3 regions of the Peribacillus sp. N1 genome follow, and region 3 is predicted to be linked to each of the others. Evidence: riboswitches for the same ligand, from Rfam matches in the RefSeq annotation. Region 3 holds a riboswitch; each other region holds the start of a gene.
The links. Region 3 has a riboswitch for cyclic di-AMP ahead of ACYP5M_RS12765 (APC family permease). Riboswitches for the same ligand answer to the same signal wherever they lie in the genome.
Positions count from the first base shown of each region.

Region 1: it holds a riboswitch for cyclic di-AMP, as region 3 does, so the genes downstream of both, ACYP5M_RS17380 (TrkH family potassium uptake protein) here and ACYP5M_RS12765 (APC family permease) in region 3, are expected to answer to the same signal.
Region 2: it holds a riboswitch for cyclic di-AMP, as region 3 does, so the genes downstream of both, ACYP5M_RS26130 (cation:dicarboxylate symporter family transporter) here and ACYP5M_RS12765 (APC family permease) in region 3, are expected to answer to the same signal.

Region 1 covers NZ_BAAHZO010000004.1:317,683-323,112, forward strand. Annotated here, with positions in the region: gene ACYP5M_RS17370 (STAS domain-containing protein) at 1-804, shown strand, start outside; gene ACYP5M_RS17375 (potassium channel family protein) at 945-1,601, opposite strand; gene ACYP5M_RS17380 (TrkH family potassium uptake protein) at 1,625-2,950, opposite strand; cyclic di-AMP (ydaO/yuaA leader) riboswitch at 3,103-3,245, opposite strand; gene ACYP5M_RS17385 (hypothetical protein) at 3,577-3,768, shown strand; gene ACYP5M_RS17390 (MFS transporter) at 4,077-5,330, shown strand; gene ACYP5M_RS17395 (TetR/AcrR family transcriptional regulator) at 5,376-5,430, opposite strand, start outside.
Region 2 covers NZ_BAAHZO010000014.1:5,015-10,444, forward strand. Annotated here, with positions in the region: gene ACYP5M_RS26110 (TetR/AcrR family transcriptional regulator) at 1-567, shown strand, start outside; gene ACYP5M_RS26115 (diacylglycerol/lipid kinase family protein) at 699-1,592, shown strand; gene ACYP5M_RS26120 (hypothetical protein) at 1,723-2,385, shown strand; gene ACYP5M_RS26125 (efflux RND transporter periplasmic adaptor subunit) at 2,400-3,659, shown strand; cyclic di-AMP (ydaO/yuaA leader) riboswitch at 3,861-4,008, shown strand; gene ACYP5M_RS26130 (cation:dicarboxylate symporter family transporter) at 4,181-5,430, shown strand, end outside.
Region 3 covers NZ_BAAHZO010000002.1:871,967-877,396, reverse strand. Annotated here, with positions in the region: gene ACYP5M_RS12775 (glycosyltransferase family 2 protein) at 1-824, shown strand, start outside; gene ACYP5M_RS12770 (GtrA family protein) at 784-1,239, shown strand; cyclic di-AMP (ydaO/yuaA leader) riboswitch at 1,586-1,732, shown strand; gene ACYP5M_RS12765 (APC family permease) at 1,871-3,697, shown strand; gene ACYP5M_RS12760 (RhaT/GlcU family sugar-proton symporter) at 3,958-4,812, shown strand; gene ACYP5M_RS12755 (SDR family oxidoreductase) at 4,828-5,430, shown strand, end outside.

The DNA.
Region 1 (5,430 bases), on a different contig from region 3:
TTATTGGGTGTGGCAGCACAATTGACTGAGGAATGGTACGCAACATTGAATAAAAACGATAAGGCGGGGGTTTACAGCTCACCCGATCCCAATGTGATTAAAAAACTTAAGCAGCAAAATAATGAATTCCATTTACGTTTCTTTCAGGTCTTTGATACAGAGGAGAGGGAATTCTTTGAGCAGCTTGGTGAGTGGATTGAAGATATCGGTCAGGATGAGCAGCATTTAAACACACCCATCTATTTTATATTGAGGGAGTTTTCTCGAACGCAAGAGCAATACCTGGATTATATTGACCGGTTTGTGGGATTGCAAGGAGAAAACTATACGCAGGCGGAAATAAATTCCTGGTATCGGATAGTGGTGAAGGTGTTCAGCGAAGTGATGGAGAAGTTTACGGAAGCGAATCATAGGTATGCCAATAAAATCATGAAAGCCCAACAGGCAACGATCGATGAATTGAGCACTCCCATCATTTCGCTTAAAGATAATACGGCGTTACTTCCCCTGATAGGCGATATTGATACGGCGAGGGGCATGTCCTTGCTTGAAAACACCTTACAAAAGTGCGCTGAAAAAAATGTCACCAGGCTATTCATTGACCTCTCGGGCGTTCATGCAATTGATAGTGCTTCCGCCCACCAGCTGTCACAATTGATTGAATCCTTACATTTGATTGGAATTCAAACAACCCTTTCTGGACTTCGGCCGGAAATAGCCATGACTGCCGTTAAGCTTCAACTGCCTTTTGATAAAGTGACGATAAAGTCCACTCTTGCCCAAGCGATCAGTACGATAAAATAATACATACATATCCAGGGCATGGGAATACTCGTTATTAATTTCATCGAGAAGACCTCCATATGGCGATCTTCTCGTATGTATAATGCTTGCATTCAAAAATAAGAATCGGGCTCAATAAAGAAAGAGCTGGCACCTGCCAGTTATTCAATATTGGCGAAGAAGGCTAGATCTTCTTTATTGCCAACCACTAAAAGCATATCTTTTTCAAGGATATCCTGATCCGGTGAGGGTGCTATGATAATTTCCCCATTACTCACGATGGCAATGACGCTGATATTATATTTTGCCCGTAAATCAAGCTCCCTGAGGCTTTTTCCCTTCATGCTCATGGGGAGGATGATTTCCTCGATATTGTATTCTTTGGAGAGCTCTATATAGTTCAGCATGTTAGGGGAAAGAAGCTGATTCGCGACCCGTTCCCCCATATCCCTCTCAGGATAGATGACCCAGTCGGCACCTACTTTTGTGAGCACCTGACCGTGATTTTTATTAAGTGCTTTGGCAATGACCTTTTTGATCCCAAGCTCTTTTAAAAGCAAGGTAGTTAAAATGCTCGATTGCATGTCATTTCCGATGGCTACGATGACACAATCGAAATTACGGATTCCGATTGCTTTCAATGTCTCTTCTTCGGTCGTATCCGCCATGACTGCATGGGTAACGTTCAGTTCCGCATTCTCGACTCTTTCCTCGTTCACATCAATACCCAAAACCTCTTGGCCTGCCGTATATAATCTATGGGCCACACTGGTTCCAAATCTGCCTAAACCTATCACGGCGTATTGTCGTTTTCCCATCTTTTACGCTCCTTCATTCATTATTAACCAATCATGATTTTCCCTTTTGGACGTCGGAATGGATCTGGCTTGCGCCTCATGGCGATAGCAAAGGCCAAAGTCAAAGGACCAACACGTCCTGCAAACATCGTGAAAATGATGAGAATCCGGCCGACCGGTGATAATTCCGGGGTCAAACCCATTGAAAGTCCCACGGTGGCGAAAGCTGAAGTGGCTTCGAACAAAATCATCAAAAAGTCAGGTCCGCTTTCAGTGATGGTCAGCAGAATGGAGATGATGGAAACCACGAATACACCAATGAATGTGACGGATAATGCTTTAAAAATAGTTTCACTCACGATGCGGTGGCGGAACAAGACCACATCACCCTTACCTTTGATCTGTGACCAAACCGTTCCGGCAATCGTCGCCAATGTCGTCGTTTTAATCCCGCCGCCAGTCGATCCGGGTGATGCCCCAACGAACATCAGAAAAATGATGAGCAGTAATGTAGGCTGAGTTAAATCAGGGATATTCAGCGTGTTGGAGCCTGCAGTCCGTGGTGATACCGATTGAAATAATGATGACAGCGTTTTACCCATGAGAGATAAAGGCTGCAATGTCTTGGCATTGCCGAACTCGAATAGAAAGATTAAAATTGCTCCGGCAATCGTAAGGGTTAAGCTAGTCGCCAGAACGATCTTCGTATGTACTGATAAACGATGCGTATTCCGATATTCATATAGTTCATTCATTACGATAAAACCTATACCTCCAAACGTGATGAGGAAGGCGACGGTAAGGGTTACGAATGGATCCGATACATATGGGGTCAAACTCCTGAATTCCCCCATTAAATCGAAGCCGGCATTATTGAAATTCGATATGGAATGAAAAACCCCGTAATAGACCGCTTTAACGATTGGCATGTCAAAAGAAAAGCGAATCGATAAAATAAGTGCACCCATGCCTTCAATGATGGCCGTGAAAATTAAAAGCCGTTTCACTAATCTGACTACACCCGCCATGGATAGATTATTTAACGACTCCTGCAGAACTAACCTGCCTTTTAAAGAAATCTTTTTGCCTAATAATAAAAAGAAAAATGTCGCAAATGTCATGAACCCTAAGCCGCCTACCTGAATCAGTGTTAAGATGACCAACTCACCAAAAGTGGTGAAGGTCGATCCCGTATCCACAACGACCAGTCCTGTTACACATGTAGCGGAAGTCGAGGTGAATAAAGCATCCAGAAAAGAAAGACCATGGCCATTTTCTGTGGAAATCGGCAGGGTCAATAAATAGGCCCCGATAAGTATCAGGATGGCAAAGCCAAGTACAAGTATTTTTGGCGGATCCAATTTTGTCATTCTCAAATGATCATCCCTACTGTATGACTTTTAATCATCAATCTGCTTTTCGAATCTTTTTAAAGGCATAATAAAAAGACCTGCGAAAACATCGAATAGCTGTATTGCCACAAAAAGCGTGCAAAAAAAGCTCCCGAAATAGGCGGTCTTATGACCTCCTTCGCTTTAGCCGACGAAGTTAGCTGACGGGTAGGATGGCGAAAGAGCTGATCTCATCCCTTCTGCAAGGCAGAATTAACCCCAAATGATTGGGTCCTCCGTACTCAATTTCCATGAGTTTTGGCCGAAATGCATTAAATTGATAAACGTATTCTACTCCCATCATTTAGCAGTTGTAAACCCCTAAATCGTAAAAAAATATTTCTTTAACAAAACTGAAAATTTACGTTTTATTTACATTTAGAAAACGTATTGACAAATATTAGTTAGCACATTATGATAGGTTCGATTAATCCAATTATGATAACCGGCATCGATGTACTTTATTCAATAATTTCAAGCAGAACATGCAATGCCAATCAAAATTCTCTAACATATATTTTATGTTTCTTTTGTAAATGATAAAGAAAAAAGCATTGCATTTGTATTTAAAGATTCAAGACATTTTATTAAAAAGGCGGGCAATTATGGAGAAGACGTTCAATAGATATGTTATTAATGCTACAGGCAAGGGTGGCCAGACATATTTAACACAATGCCAGGATAAAGATGCACTAAGGAAATGGATAGCCGATCATGAGGATCAAATCATCATGGATGAGTTAAGGATAACGGATAAGAAAAAGAATCCGTTCTTAAAATTGTTTTCCCTAAGGTAAATCAACTGCATCCAACATTCATTAGCGGTATTCAATTATTTATTCCCTGTGTTCTATCCGGAACGCTGAGCGAAAAATCCATATCTTGTTTTGCTTTGAAACTCATTTATTATAATGAGTTTTTTTGCGTTATATACAGTTTTGAACCGATAATGTTAAAATTTAGTAATGCTTAATGTGGACGTAAAGAAAAGTAAAATGAAATACCACTTTCCGAGAACAGCCGAGGATTGTTGGGGATGTATCCGTCCCGAGACGGATTGCTTGGGGACGGGGTTTTATATTGTACGATCAAAGGGGGAGAAGCGATGACATTAAGAAATGCATTAGTATCCTGGAAATACCCTTCCATTCTTTTGTGCGGAATAGGTATCTCCAACTTTGGTTCTTGGGTTTATTTCATTGCCCTTAATTTAATCGTTCTGGATATGACTGGTTCAGCCTTGGCGGTAGCTGGACTTTATATCGTTAAACCGATGGCTGCCATTTTTACGAATGTGTGGGCAGGGAGCGTGATCGACCGGATAAATAAGCGGAATCTAATGGCGGCACTTGACCTATTTCGCACGGTATTCATAGCCTTGCTGCCATTGACTTCTTCTATTTGGGTCATTTATTCCCTTGTCTTCGTGATCAATATGGCAGGGGCCATGTTCGGAACAACATCTAGGTCATATATAACAAAATTAATACCCATTGAACAGAGGAAACGATTTAATTCATTACGAAGCTTAATGGATTCTGGAGCTTTTTTGATTGGACCGGCGCTAGCGGGTATCCTTTTCTTGATCGGTACGCCCGTTTTAGCGATTTATATTAACGCGGCTGCCTTATTGTTATCCGGAATCATCACTCTATTGATGCCTAATCTTGAAAAGGATCACCCCCTTGAACAATCCAGTCATTACCTGTCTTGGACCATCATGAAAAAAGATTGGGGCATCGTCCTGGACTTCAGCCGGAAATCTTCCTATATCATGCTCATTTATTTCTTATTCAGCTGCATGGTGGTGATGGAAACGGCCATCGATTCCCAAGAAGCTGCGTTTGCTAAGGCCGTGCTCCTTTTAACGGACAGCGATTACGGATTCCTTGTAAGCGTCGCCGGGGCAGGCATCATTGCTGGTGCCATAGTCAATGCCGTATTCATCAGTAAAGTGAAAATCTCGCACATGATCGGTCTTGGATCTTTATTTGTCTCGATAGGTTATATGATCTTTGCCTTTTCGAATTCCTTTTCACTGGCCGCCATCGGATTTTTCATCATTGCCTTTTCATTGGCTTTTGCCAACACTGGCTTTCAAACCTTTTATCAAAATAATATTCCGGTGGAAATCATGGGCAGGGTCGGAAGTGTTTTTGGCTTGTTAGAAGCTTTATTGATCATCATTACTACCGCAATCGTTGGTGTTTCTGCCCATTTCATTTCGATTCGGTTTGTGGTGATTTCAGGTTCCCTGACCATGTTAGCTTTATCCATATGGTTGTCGATGCTTAGTATGAAGACCTCCAAGAGCAGGTATTATTCCGTTAGTGATGTAGAAGCGAAGGAAAAGATGTAATCCGATTTAAAGGCATGTTGATGGAACATGCCTTTGATGAATCGTTCATTGGATGAATGTGCGCAATTGGCTGATGAAGTTCAAGATATGAAAATGGATT
Region 2 (5,430 bases), on a different contig from region 3:
GAACAAATGCTTCATATCAGCAAAGAACTAGATAAATTTTTACATTATATCCATGAAGAGGGTTTGATTTGGTTCAAGCGTAAAATCATTGAGTTATACCCGGGACTTTCAGCTGATCTTTTGCCGGATTGCACCATAATTTTGGACTCCCTTTTCAAAGGATATATCGGAATATTGATCAGGAAACAAAATGCTTTTGATGTGGAATTATTACCTAGCTTCATATTGAACCGGATGGATTCAATTATCGCAAGCCTGCAGAACATGGAAGATCCATTGTTGAAACAATTTCCCCTACCGGGATGCTCGATGCGGGATATGAGCCCAAAAGAAGAAATCCATTCGATCATCGTCAGGATGCTGGAAGTGGAAACACGTAAAGAAGAGGGAATGGATACACGTAAAAATATGGAAGCTTTAAAGGCAATCCAGGAGGAATTTTCAAAAGCTAGTCCAAGCCCGATCATCTTGGAAAGTCTTTTGTTATTTTTGGAAAAAAATGAAAAAAGGAGTCCCTTGTCTTCAAAGCTTATCTTGATGATGAAGGATTATTTGACAAGTATATGAAAGCTTTACCGAAAGGGGCGTATAGCCTCTTTTTTTCATTTGATCTTAATGAGTTTCAAAAGCGGGGGTTTAGGAAAAGGTAAAATTGATGGGAAGAAGACAATTCTTTCAATAATATGGGGGCAAAAATCATGCGATGGAAAAAGGGAATGCTGATTTATAATGAAAATGCCGGTAATGATAAACTCGAAAGGAATCTTGAGGGTTGTCTTCCGATAATAGCTCCACATATTGATGAATTTCTCATTCTGCAAACGAGGGAAAAGGGCGATGCATGCCGTTTTTGCTTGGAATATTGTGAAGACATGGATGTAGTTTTCGTATTAGGAGGAGATGGAACGGTGCATGAGTGTGTAAATGGCCTTTCGCCGCTTCCGAGGCGGCCCCTGTTTGGGGTTTTACCTGGAGGGACTTGCAATGACTTCTCCAGAACATTAAAGATTCCTCAAAATGTTCGTCAAGCTGCGGAAGCATTAGTGAATGGCAAAGTTCGTTCAATTGATATTGGGCAGGCCAACAACGATTATTTTTCTAATTTTTGGGGAGTAGGGCTTATTTCAGATGCATCAAGCAATATTGATGAGCAGGAAAAAAGCAGGTTTGGTAAGATAGGATATTTATTAAGTGCTATAAGGATAATTGGCGAGAATGCTCCCTTTTCCTATAAGCTAAAATATGATGGGAATGTTATCGAAGGGGAAGCGGTTATGATTTTGGTTTTGAATGGTTGTTTTATCTGCACCAATTTATTGCCCTTTCCCATGATTAGTCCAGATGATGGACTCTTCGGCGTTGCCATCTTGGAAAATGCAAGCCTTGGTGCATTTTTAGAAATAATAGCGATGAAGCGTTCATGGACACAAAATATGATCTCTGACTCTGGGGTGACTTATTTAAATGCCGATACTCTGACCATTGAAACCAAGAGGCCGCTTGATGTGGATATGGATGGAGAGAACTATAGACGAACTCCTGCACGCATTAAAGTCCTTGCCCGACATTTGTCAGTATTAACTCCAAATTAGTATGATGGGATTAAATATGAATGGGAATGATTATGTGTTTTTTTTGTATATTCATTCCTTATTTCTGCAATTGTTTCCAAAATAAGATAAAATATATGAAGATATATCAATTTTTGCAGGAGGACCACATATGGTGTACCAGGTCAGATTGTTAAAGGGCATTTTAGAGCCTCATCGGAGTCGTCATCAGCTTCAAAATGCAGAGGCAGTCACAAAGCTTGGATTGAAATTACTATTTTTATATTTTCTTAGTCTTATAGTATTCGCCATCGGGGGATATTTTGGCATTGGTTCAGAATCATTCTCCAAAGAAATCACGAAAATGAGTGCCGATGAATTCGAAGCAGCAAAGCTGCTGATTTTGAGCGGCAACATAATAACAGGCATAATCGACCCTTCCATATACATATTTTTATCAGCTCTATTCTTTTGGATCGTTACTGATATCCCATATATAAAATTAGTCATCGTTCAAATGATTCTTTTTGTTTTGCAATTAGTGGAAAAAATATTACTGATTCCTCTATTCGTATTAATGGATATAGGCAGCGATGCCAATCCTTTTTCATTGGGGATCATCAGTCAGTATTTTCTCAGAAGTGATTATTTCATTCACTTTTTCAGCGGAATCACCATTTTTCAATTTCTTATTATTGCTCTGCAATATTTTTATTTAAAGGAGTTTTCAGAACGAAATAGTAATTTGGTCCTTTTAATGATTGTTCTATTCTATCTGGCCACATGGTTTGTTAAAGCCTTTTTAGCATACATCCAAGTAGGCGTATTTGTATAAGGCGGGTGAAATGAATGAGCGGGAAATGGAAAATTACAGCGGTCTCCATTGCGTCGATAGTCTTAATAACCGTTAACTTATACCTTATTGAAAAAAAAGAAAGCAAAGTGGAACGAACTGTTTTCGTTGAAAACTGGACTAAGGTAAAAAAAGATACAATTACGGATACTATTCAAACAAATGGGGTAATTAAACCTGTAGAAGAGTATGATATCTATTTTGACACCAAGAAAAATGATTTTAAGAAATTCCTTGTTAAAGAAGGCGATGAGATTACGGCTGGCTCCTCGTTGTTTGAGTATACGACGACCGAACTTGATGCTCTTAAAGCGAACTTGGAAGCGGAGAAAACGGCAGTTAAGGGAGAAATTGCAGGTATTGAGGAATACATAGGGAAGTTGAGGTCCTATCAAGGGACCATGACCAGCAATCCTGAAAAAGCAGCCATTGATGAATCGGTGGAAAAAAACTTGAAAATTGATATAACAACAAGTTCCTCAGATCTTATTAAAAGTAACATTGAGCAAGAAATGTACAAGCAGGAACTGGAAAAAAACAGCTTGAATGAAAAAGTGAAAATGCTTGAAGCTAAAATAACTTCAATTGAGGAGCAGTCCAGTGCGATCGTGTCAACGAGTGAGGCTGATGGTGTAGTTAAAAATATCAATAAAAACCTGAATAATCCCATTATATCCATCGTTTCAACAAATATGGCAATTGAAGGGGATTTCTCTGAAGAGGAAATGAAAAAGGCTGAAGTGGGCATGACTATAAAAGCAAGTTCCTCTGATTCAAAAAAGGCATTGAAAGGGACGATAGGTCGCATCCATTCCTATCCCGCTGAAGAGCCGTCATTAAAAAAGGATAACAGATTTCCATTTCAGGCACTAATCGAACCGGAAGGTGAAGAAACGGAAGCTTTGTTGGTGGGATCCAAAGTGAATCTTACTGTAATAACCAATGAGAAAGCCGGTGTACCCTCCATTCCTATAGAAGCCATAAAAAACCATAAACAGCCTTATATTTACAAATTGACTAAAAATGGCTATGTGGATAAACATTACATTACAAAAGGGCTTAAGGCTGAAGGGAAGCAAGAAATCATAAACGGACCGTCGGTAGGTGACGTCATTCTAATGGAGCCGGATGTGTCGAAGAACCATTCTTATTTCATTACCCCAATCCAATTTGGAAAAGTGAAGGCAGCAACTTATAAAAAATTCACCTCTAGGGAAAAAGTAAGATATCTGTTACTTGGCGTATTGGAAAAATAACCGCTTCTTTCATCAAGAGAGGTGATGTCAAATTAGTTATTAATTATATATCAATATAACTTATATGATTAAAAAACGGGAAGAGTAATTATAGATACAATAGTCTCTAATGCAGAATATTCAGACATATTTAAAGATTTTTTCTAGAACTAATGCGAATAAATATTTACAGATTATCATTTTTAGTATAATATTTTATTATAAGTTAACTCGCTTAATCTTATTCCAAGAACGGGGGACCCATTTTTGTGGATTTTATCCGCTAGGGGTGAATTCAGAAATGAAAGGGCATTTGTGTTTCCAATTCCTAACCCGACAGCTAACCTCGTCAGCGTCTTTAAGGGAACATGTGTGAATATTCACGCCAATAAGAAATTGACACATGAAGTGTCTTTTTTTTCGGCGTAAAGACAGAGTTTTTCAAAAAAAGAAAAATTACTTTCTTTTTATTAGTATCTTGTTTCCCTTACCGAGACAAAATGTTTTTGCATCAAAGACTTTATGGAAGGTGAGGAAAGTAAATGAAGAAATTCAAATTAAGTTTAGCTAGCCAAATTTTCATTGGTTTAATTCTAGGGATTATCGTTGGTGCCATTTTTTATGGTAATGAGTCGGCCCAAAGCTTTTTACAGCCATTCGGGGACATTTTCCTACGAATGATTAAAATGATCGTAGTGCCGATCATCGTATCCAGCCTTATCGTTGCAGTTGCCGGTGTAGGTGACTTGAAAGCGGTAGGAAAACTAGGTGCTAAATCATTATCATACTTTGTTGTCGTAACTATGATAGCGATTGCTGTTGGTTTAATTTCAGCGAATATCATCCAGCCTGGTGCTGGTGTGAATATGAATAACCTGGAACAAACTGATATCTCCACATATGTTGATACAGCAGAAACTAAGCAGCATGAATCGTTCGTAGATACACTTGTACACATCGTGCCATCCAATCCAGTTAAAGCCATGGTAGAAGGCGATATGCTAGCGATCATTTTCTTCTCCGTGTTGTTTGGACTAAGTATTGCGGCCATCGGTGAAAAGGGTAAACCAGTATTCCGTTTCTTCCAAGGTGTAGCTGAAGGAATGTTCTACCTAACTAACATGGTCATGAAATTCGCTCCTATCGGTGTATTTGCACTAATCGGTGTGACTATCTCCAAGTTCGGTTTGGAATCTTTAATTCCGTTAGGAAAGTTAGCGCTTTCTGTTTACGGAACAATGATCTTCTTTGTAATTGTCATTCTGGGTCTTATTGCAAAATTTGTAGGATTCAATATCTTTACTTTGATTAAACTTCTAAAAGAAGAATTGATTCTTGCTTTCTCTACTGCAAGTTCTGAAGCGGTTCTTCCGAAAATCATGGAAAAAATGGAGAAAGCGGGATGTCCGAAACATATTGCTACATTTGTTATTCCGACTGGATACTCCTTTAACCTTGATGGTTCTACATTATACCAAGCGTTAGCAGCTATCTTCATCGCTCAAATGTACGGAATCGATTTAAGCATGTATGAGCAAATTACGCTGATGCTAGTGTTAATGATCACATCCAAGGGGATTGCTGGTGTACCAGGTGTATCTTTCGTAGTTCTTTTAGCGACATTGGGAACTGTCGGTATTCCTATTGAAGGTCTAGCATTCATTGCCGGTATCGACCGTATTCTTGATATGGGACGTACAGTAGTAAATGTTATCGGTAATTCACTTGCGGCAATCGTTATCTCTAAATGGGAAGGTCAATTCAACCCTCCTTCCAAAAAAGAACTAGAACA
Region 3 (5,430 bases):
ATGAATTGGTTCGCGGGCTAAAGCTTTCCCGGAATGCAGGACATCAAAATGCACTCCTGGCAGGATTGTTTACAGCCAAGGAAGCCTCGGATTGTGTGATTTCCATTGATGCAGATTTACAGGATGATATTCAAGTCATCCCTGAATTCATTCGGAAATTCAAGGAAGGATGTGAAATCGTATATGGTGTCCGCCAGAAAAGGGACCTTGATTCATTTTTTAAACGGACATCTGCAACTGGTTTTTATAAATTGATGAACAAGATGGGGGTTAACCTTGTCTATAATCATGCCGATTTCAGGCTGATGAGCAGAAGGGCGATCGCGGAGTTGGAACGATTTGATGAAACGAATCTCTTTTTAAGGGGGATTGTCCCGCTCATTGGGTTTAAGACGGACTCTGTTTATTATGACCGAAAAGAAAGATTGGCTGGGGAAACGAAATATCCATTTAAGAAGATGGTTGCTTTTGCGCTTGATGGCATTACTTCCTTTTCAGTTACACCGATCCGGCTTGTATTATGGCTAGGATGTCTTTCCTTTTTCATTAGCTTACTCTTTGGGTCTTACTTTTTATGGTTAAAGTTTTATGGTCAGACCGAAACTGGTTGGACCTCATTAATCACCTCCATATGGTTGATCGGCGGACTGCAGTTGATTGCTGTCGGCTTGATTGGGGAATATATCGGAAAAATCTATAATGAATCCAAACGCCGGCCTAAATATATTGTTGATCTTGATTTATTTAATCCGCTCGATTTAAAAAAACGGGAGCAACTAGACAATGAACGGAACAGTATTGAGAAACTATCTAAAACACACTAACTCCTTTATCCGCTTTTTATTGGTTGGAATAGTCAATACAGCGGTTGGACTTTCCATCATGCTTTTTCTTATGAATGTTCTTGAATTATCATACTGGGTCTCCACCTTTTTCGGCAATGGAACGGGAGCTGTAACGAGTTTTCTTTTGAACAGGACTTTTACCTTTAAAAGTGATATAGAATGGCGGCGAGGAGTTGCCCGTTTCTTATGCGTCATCCTGATTTGTTATTCCGCCGCTTATTCTATAGGCCAAGCCATTGCGGAATCACTGGAAGGATCCGTCCATTTATCCATACAACAAAATTTGGCTGTTCTCATAGGAACAATCTTTTATACCGTGCTTAACTATATTGGCCAGAAATACTTTGTCTTTAAAAAAAGCAATTTGAGACCAATTCAAGAAGGAAGGAACTAATTAGGTGAATCAGTGGAATAGTGCCCCTATTGGACGGGAATAAAAGCGGAATTTGATATTTAATGCAAGTTTACCCTTTTAATGACGATCCGAGCTGGGGCAGATCTGGTTAATTCATCGCATTCTTCATGAAGGTGATTTTTTTCCTTTTCGGACCACCTTATGTTCATTGGCCCCTGGATTTTGACCTTTACTTACCTCCTTTCCTACCTTCGAATCATGTCATTGCATGACTTATGTTATATAAGCCAAGAACAAAACCTCACTTACAAAGAATTATTTATTTTTGAGCAAAATTTTCATTTACATTTCCATTTCACGGGAGTATGATAATCAACAGTTTCATATTTCTAAATCGCTTAAACCTTATGGTGCGGGGGACCCGTTATTGGGATTGTTTACAATCCAAGGGGTGAATCCTTTTTAAAAAGGTAGGGCTACTCTTAGGTCCGAATCCGACAGCTAACCTCGTAAGCGTTATATGAGAAGGAAGGTGGAGCTTGTTAGACAAAAAAATTGATGTCTACAGGTCTATTTAGCTATGACTTGTAGGCATTTTTGTGTTTCGTCTAGTTTTTTGCTACAGCTGGGTAACATAAACTTATAAATTAACTATGGTGGTGAAATCTTGATGTTATCTTCTATAAAGAGGTTCTTGATTGGGAGACCTTTAAAGTCAAATGCACTTGGTGAACAAAAGCTTAACAAAACAAAGGCTTTGGCGATATTATCTTCTGATGCTTTGTCTTCGGTTGCATATGGACCGGAGCAAATATTAATCGTCTTGATCACGGTCGGTGCTGCAGCATTTTGGTATTCCATCCCAATCGCGATCGGAGTATTGATCCTGTTAACTGCTTTGATTTTGTCCTACAGACAAATCATTTTCGCTTATCCGCATGGCGGGGGGGCATATGTAGTTTCAAAAAACAATTTAGGTGTCAATCCAGGGTTGATAGCCGGAGGATCCTTGTTGGTCGATTATATATTAACTGTAGCTGTAAGTGTTTCTGCAGGTACGGATGCAATCACGTCCGCTTTTCCCGGCCTGCATTCATATAATGTGGTCATAGCCATCATTTTTGTGATACTACTTACAATCCTGAACCTTCGGGGGGTTACGGAGTCGGCCTCTGTTTTGGCCTATCCGGTTTACCTATTCGTTTTAGCATTGTTCATCTTGATTGGTGTTGGAATTTACAAGATTTTGACGGGAGGAGTTTCACCGGAATTGCACGCATCAATCGGGACTCCGGTAGCGGGTATCAGTTTATTCATCCTGCTAAGAGCATTTGCATCAGGAAGCTCCGCATTGACAGGAGTCGAAGCGATTTCCAATGCAATCCCGAACTTTAAAGATCCAGCCCCGAATAATGCTGCGAAAACTTTAATAGCGATGGGTTCCTTGCTAGCTGTATTATTTTCGGGAATCGTATTCTTAGCCTATTATTTAAGCATTGTTCCGAGCGCAGAGGTAACGGTCGTCTCCCAGATTGCTGAAGAGATCTTTGGACGGAATTTCATGTATTTCTTCATTCAAGGTACGACTGCCTTGATCTTGATACTTGCGGCCAATACTGGCTATTCGGCTTTCCCTCTGCTTGCGGTAAATCTGGCGAAGGATAAATTCATACCAAGGGCGTTTACGATTAGAGGGGACCGATTAGGGTATTCCAATGGAATCATCATACTGGGACTTGCATCCATCATCTTGATAGTCGCATTTGAAGGACATACAGAAAATCTCATTCCGCTTTATGCGGTAGGGGTATTCATTCCATTTACGTTGTCCCAGACTGGCATGATTGTTAAATGGGTTCGCGAAAAGCCAAAAGGCTGGATGATGAAATTAACCATTAATTCAATTGGTGCCATAATTAGCTTTATCGTCACGATGATATTCTTTTTAACCAAATTTACTCAGGTTTGGCCTGTGTTGATTTTTTTACCTATCATCATTTTAATTTTTCATCGAATTAAAAAGCATTATGAAGCAGTTGGTGACCAACTAAGGATTACAACATGCGAGCCGATCTTACCAATTGAAGGGAATATCATTATCGTACCTGTGGCAGGTATAACTCATGTGGTTGAGAACTCTTTAAATTATGCAAAATCTCTATCTGCACATCAGGTCATTGCCGTTTATGTCGCTTTTGAAAGAGAAGACGAAAAGAAATTCGAAGAAAAGTGGGAAAAATGGCAGCCAGATGTCAGACTCGTTACACTGAATTCTTATTATAGAAGTATCATTCAGCCACTAACTAAATTTGTGGACACAGTTGAACATAAGGCTAGTGAATCCAATTATAAAGTAACGGTGATCATCCCCCAATTCATTCCGAAGAAGGGCTGGCACAATATACTTCATAACCAATCAAGTTTACTGATCCGCGCCTACTTACTTTATAAAAGGAATGTGGTTGTTACGACAGTGCCATATCATTTGAAGAAATAAGTTCCATATCTATAACTGGAAGCAAACCTGCATAAGGTTTGCTTTTTTTATAATCTTATAAAAAAAGACAGCAGTACAGCTGTCTTTTCTCCAACTAAACGCTCCCGATTTATTAGCATCGGAAGCTTTCTTTGTGTTGAACACTATTTTTGCAAAAACACTTCATAAAATTACCAAGGGTCAATTCAAATAAAGCGAACATATTAAAAAGAAGACAAAATGAAATTTATTAGCTTTGAACTTACATATGGGGGTTGAATATGGATATATTATTAGCTCTCTTGCCGGCACTATTCTGGGGAAGCATCGTTTTATTTAATGTGAAACTCGGGGGTGGGCCATATAGTCAAACATTGGGTACAACCATTGGCGCATTGATTTTTTCAATAGGTGTTTATATTTTTGCCGATATTAAGTTGTCATTTCTCGTGTTTGGAGTCGGGGTTGTCTCTGGATTGTTTTGGGCCGTTGGACAAGCTAATCAGCTTAAGAGCATTGATTTAATGGGAGTATCCAAAACAATGCCGATATCTACTGGAATGCAGCTCATTTCAACGACTTTATTCGGGGTCATTGTTTTTAACGAATGGTCTACAATGAAAGCAATCATTTTAGGCGTCTTGGCATTAGTCTTCATTATTATAGGAATTGTCTTGACCTCCTTGGAGGATAAAGAATCAAAAGAGGGCAAATCGGGAAACTTGAAGAAAGGAATTGTTATTCTCCTCATCTCGACATTCGGTTATTTGGTTTATGTGGTCGTGGCCCGTCTTTTCGATGTTGATGGATGGTCAGCATTGTTCCCTCAAGCGATAGGGATGGTAATAGGCGGTCTGTTATTGACTTTTAAACATAAACCGTTTAATAAATATACGATTCGCAATATCATTCCGGGATTGATATGGGCTGCAGGGAATATGTTTTTATTCATATCCCAGCCCCGTGTGGGAGTGGCCACTAGTTTTTCCCTTTCGCAAATGGGCATTGTCATCTCAACTCTCGGCGGGATCATCATTTTACGTGAAAAGAAAACGAAACGCCAACTAATTGGAATCATAATCGGAATTATCTTGATCATCATTGCTGGGATTATGCTCGGGATGGCAAAAAGTTAATTGGAGGGTGATTAAATGTATACAGATTTAGAAGGTAAGGTCGTTGTTATAACCGGTTCATCCACTGGTTTAGGGAAAGCGATGGCCATTCGCTTTGCCAAGGAAAAGGCAAAGGTCGTGGTTAATTATCGCACTAAATCAGAGGAAGCGGATAGTGTAATGGAGGAAATCAAAACAAATGGCGGGGAAGCAATTGCAGTAAAAGGCGATGTCACCGTTGAAGAAGATGTGATTAATCTTGTTCAATCAGCGATAAAGAATTTCGGGAAACTCGATATATTCATCAATAATGCAGGAATTGAAAATCCGGTTCCGTCTCACGAGATGCCGTTAAGCGACTGGAATAGGGTAATCAATACCAACTTAACGGGAAATTTCTTGGGCTGCCGTGAAGCTATCAAGTATTTTGTCGAGAACGACATTAAAGGGAATGTTATAAACATGTCCAGTGTACATGAGATGATTCCCTGGCCTTTATTCGTTCATTATGCTGCAAGCAAGGGCGGGGTGAAGCTGCTTACGGAGACACTGGCACTTGAATATGCACCAAAGGGAATCCGTGTGAACAGCATTGGTCCTGGAGCCATCGCCACGCCAATTAATGCCGACAAGCTTGAA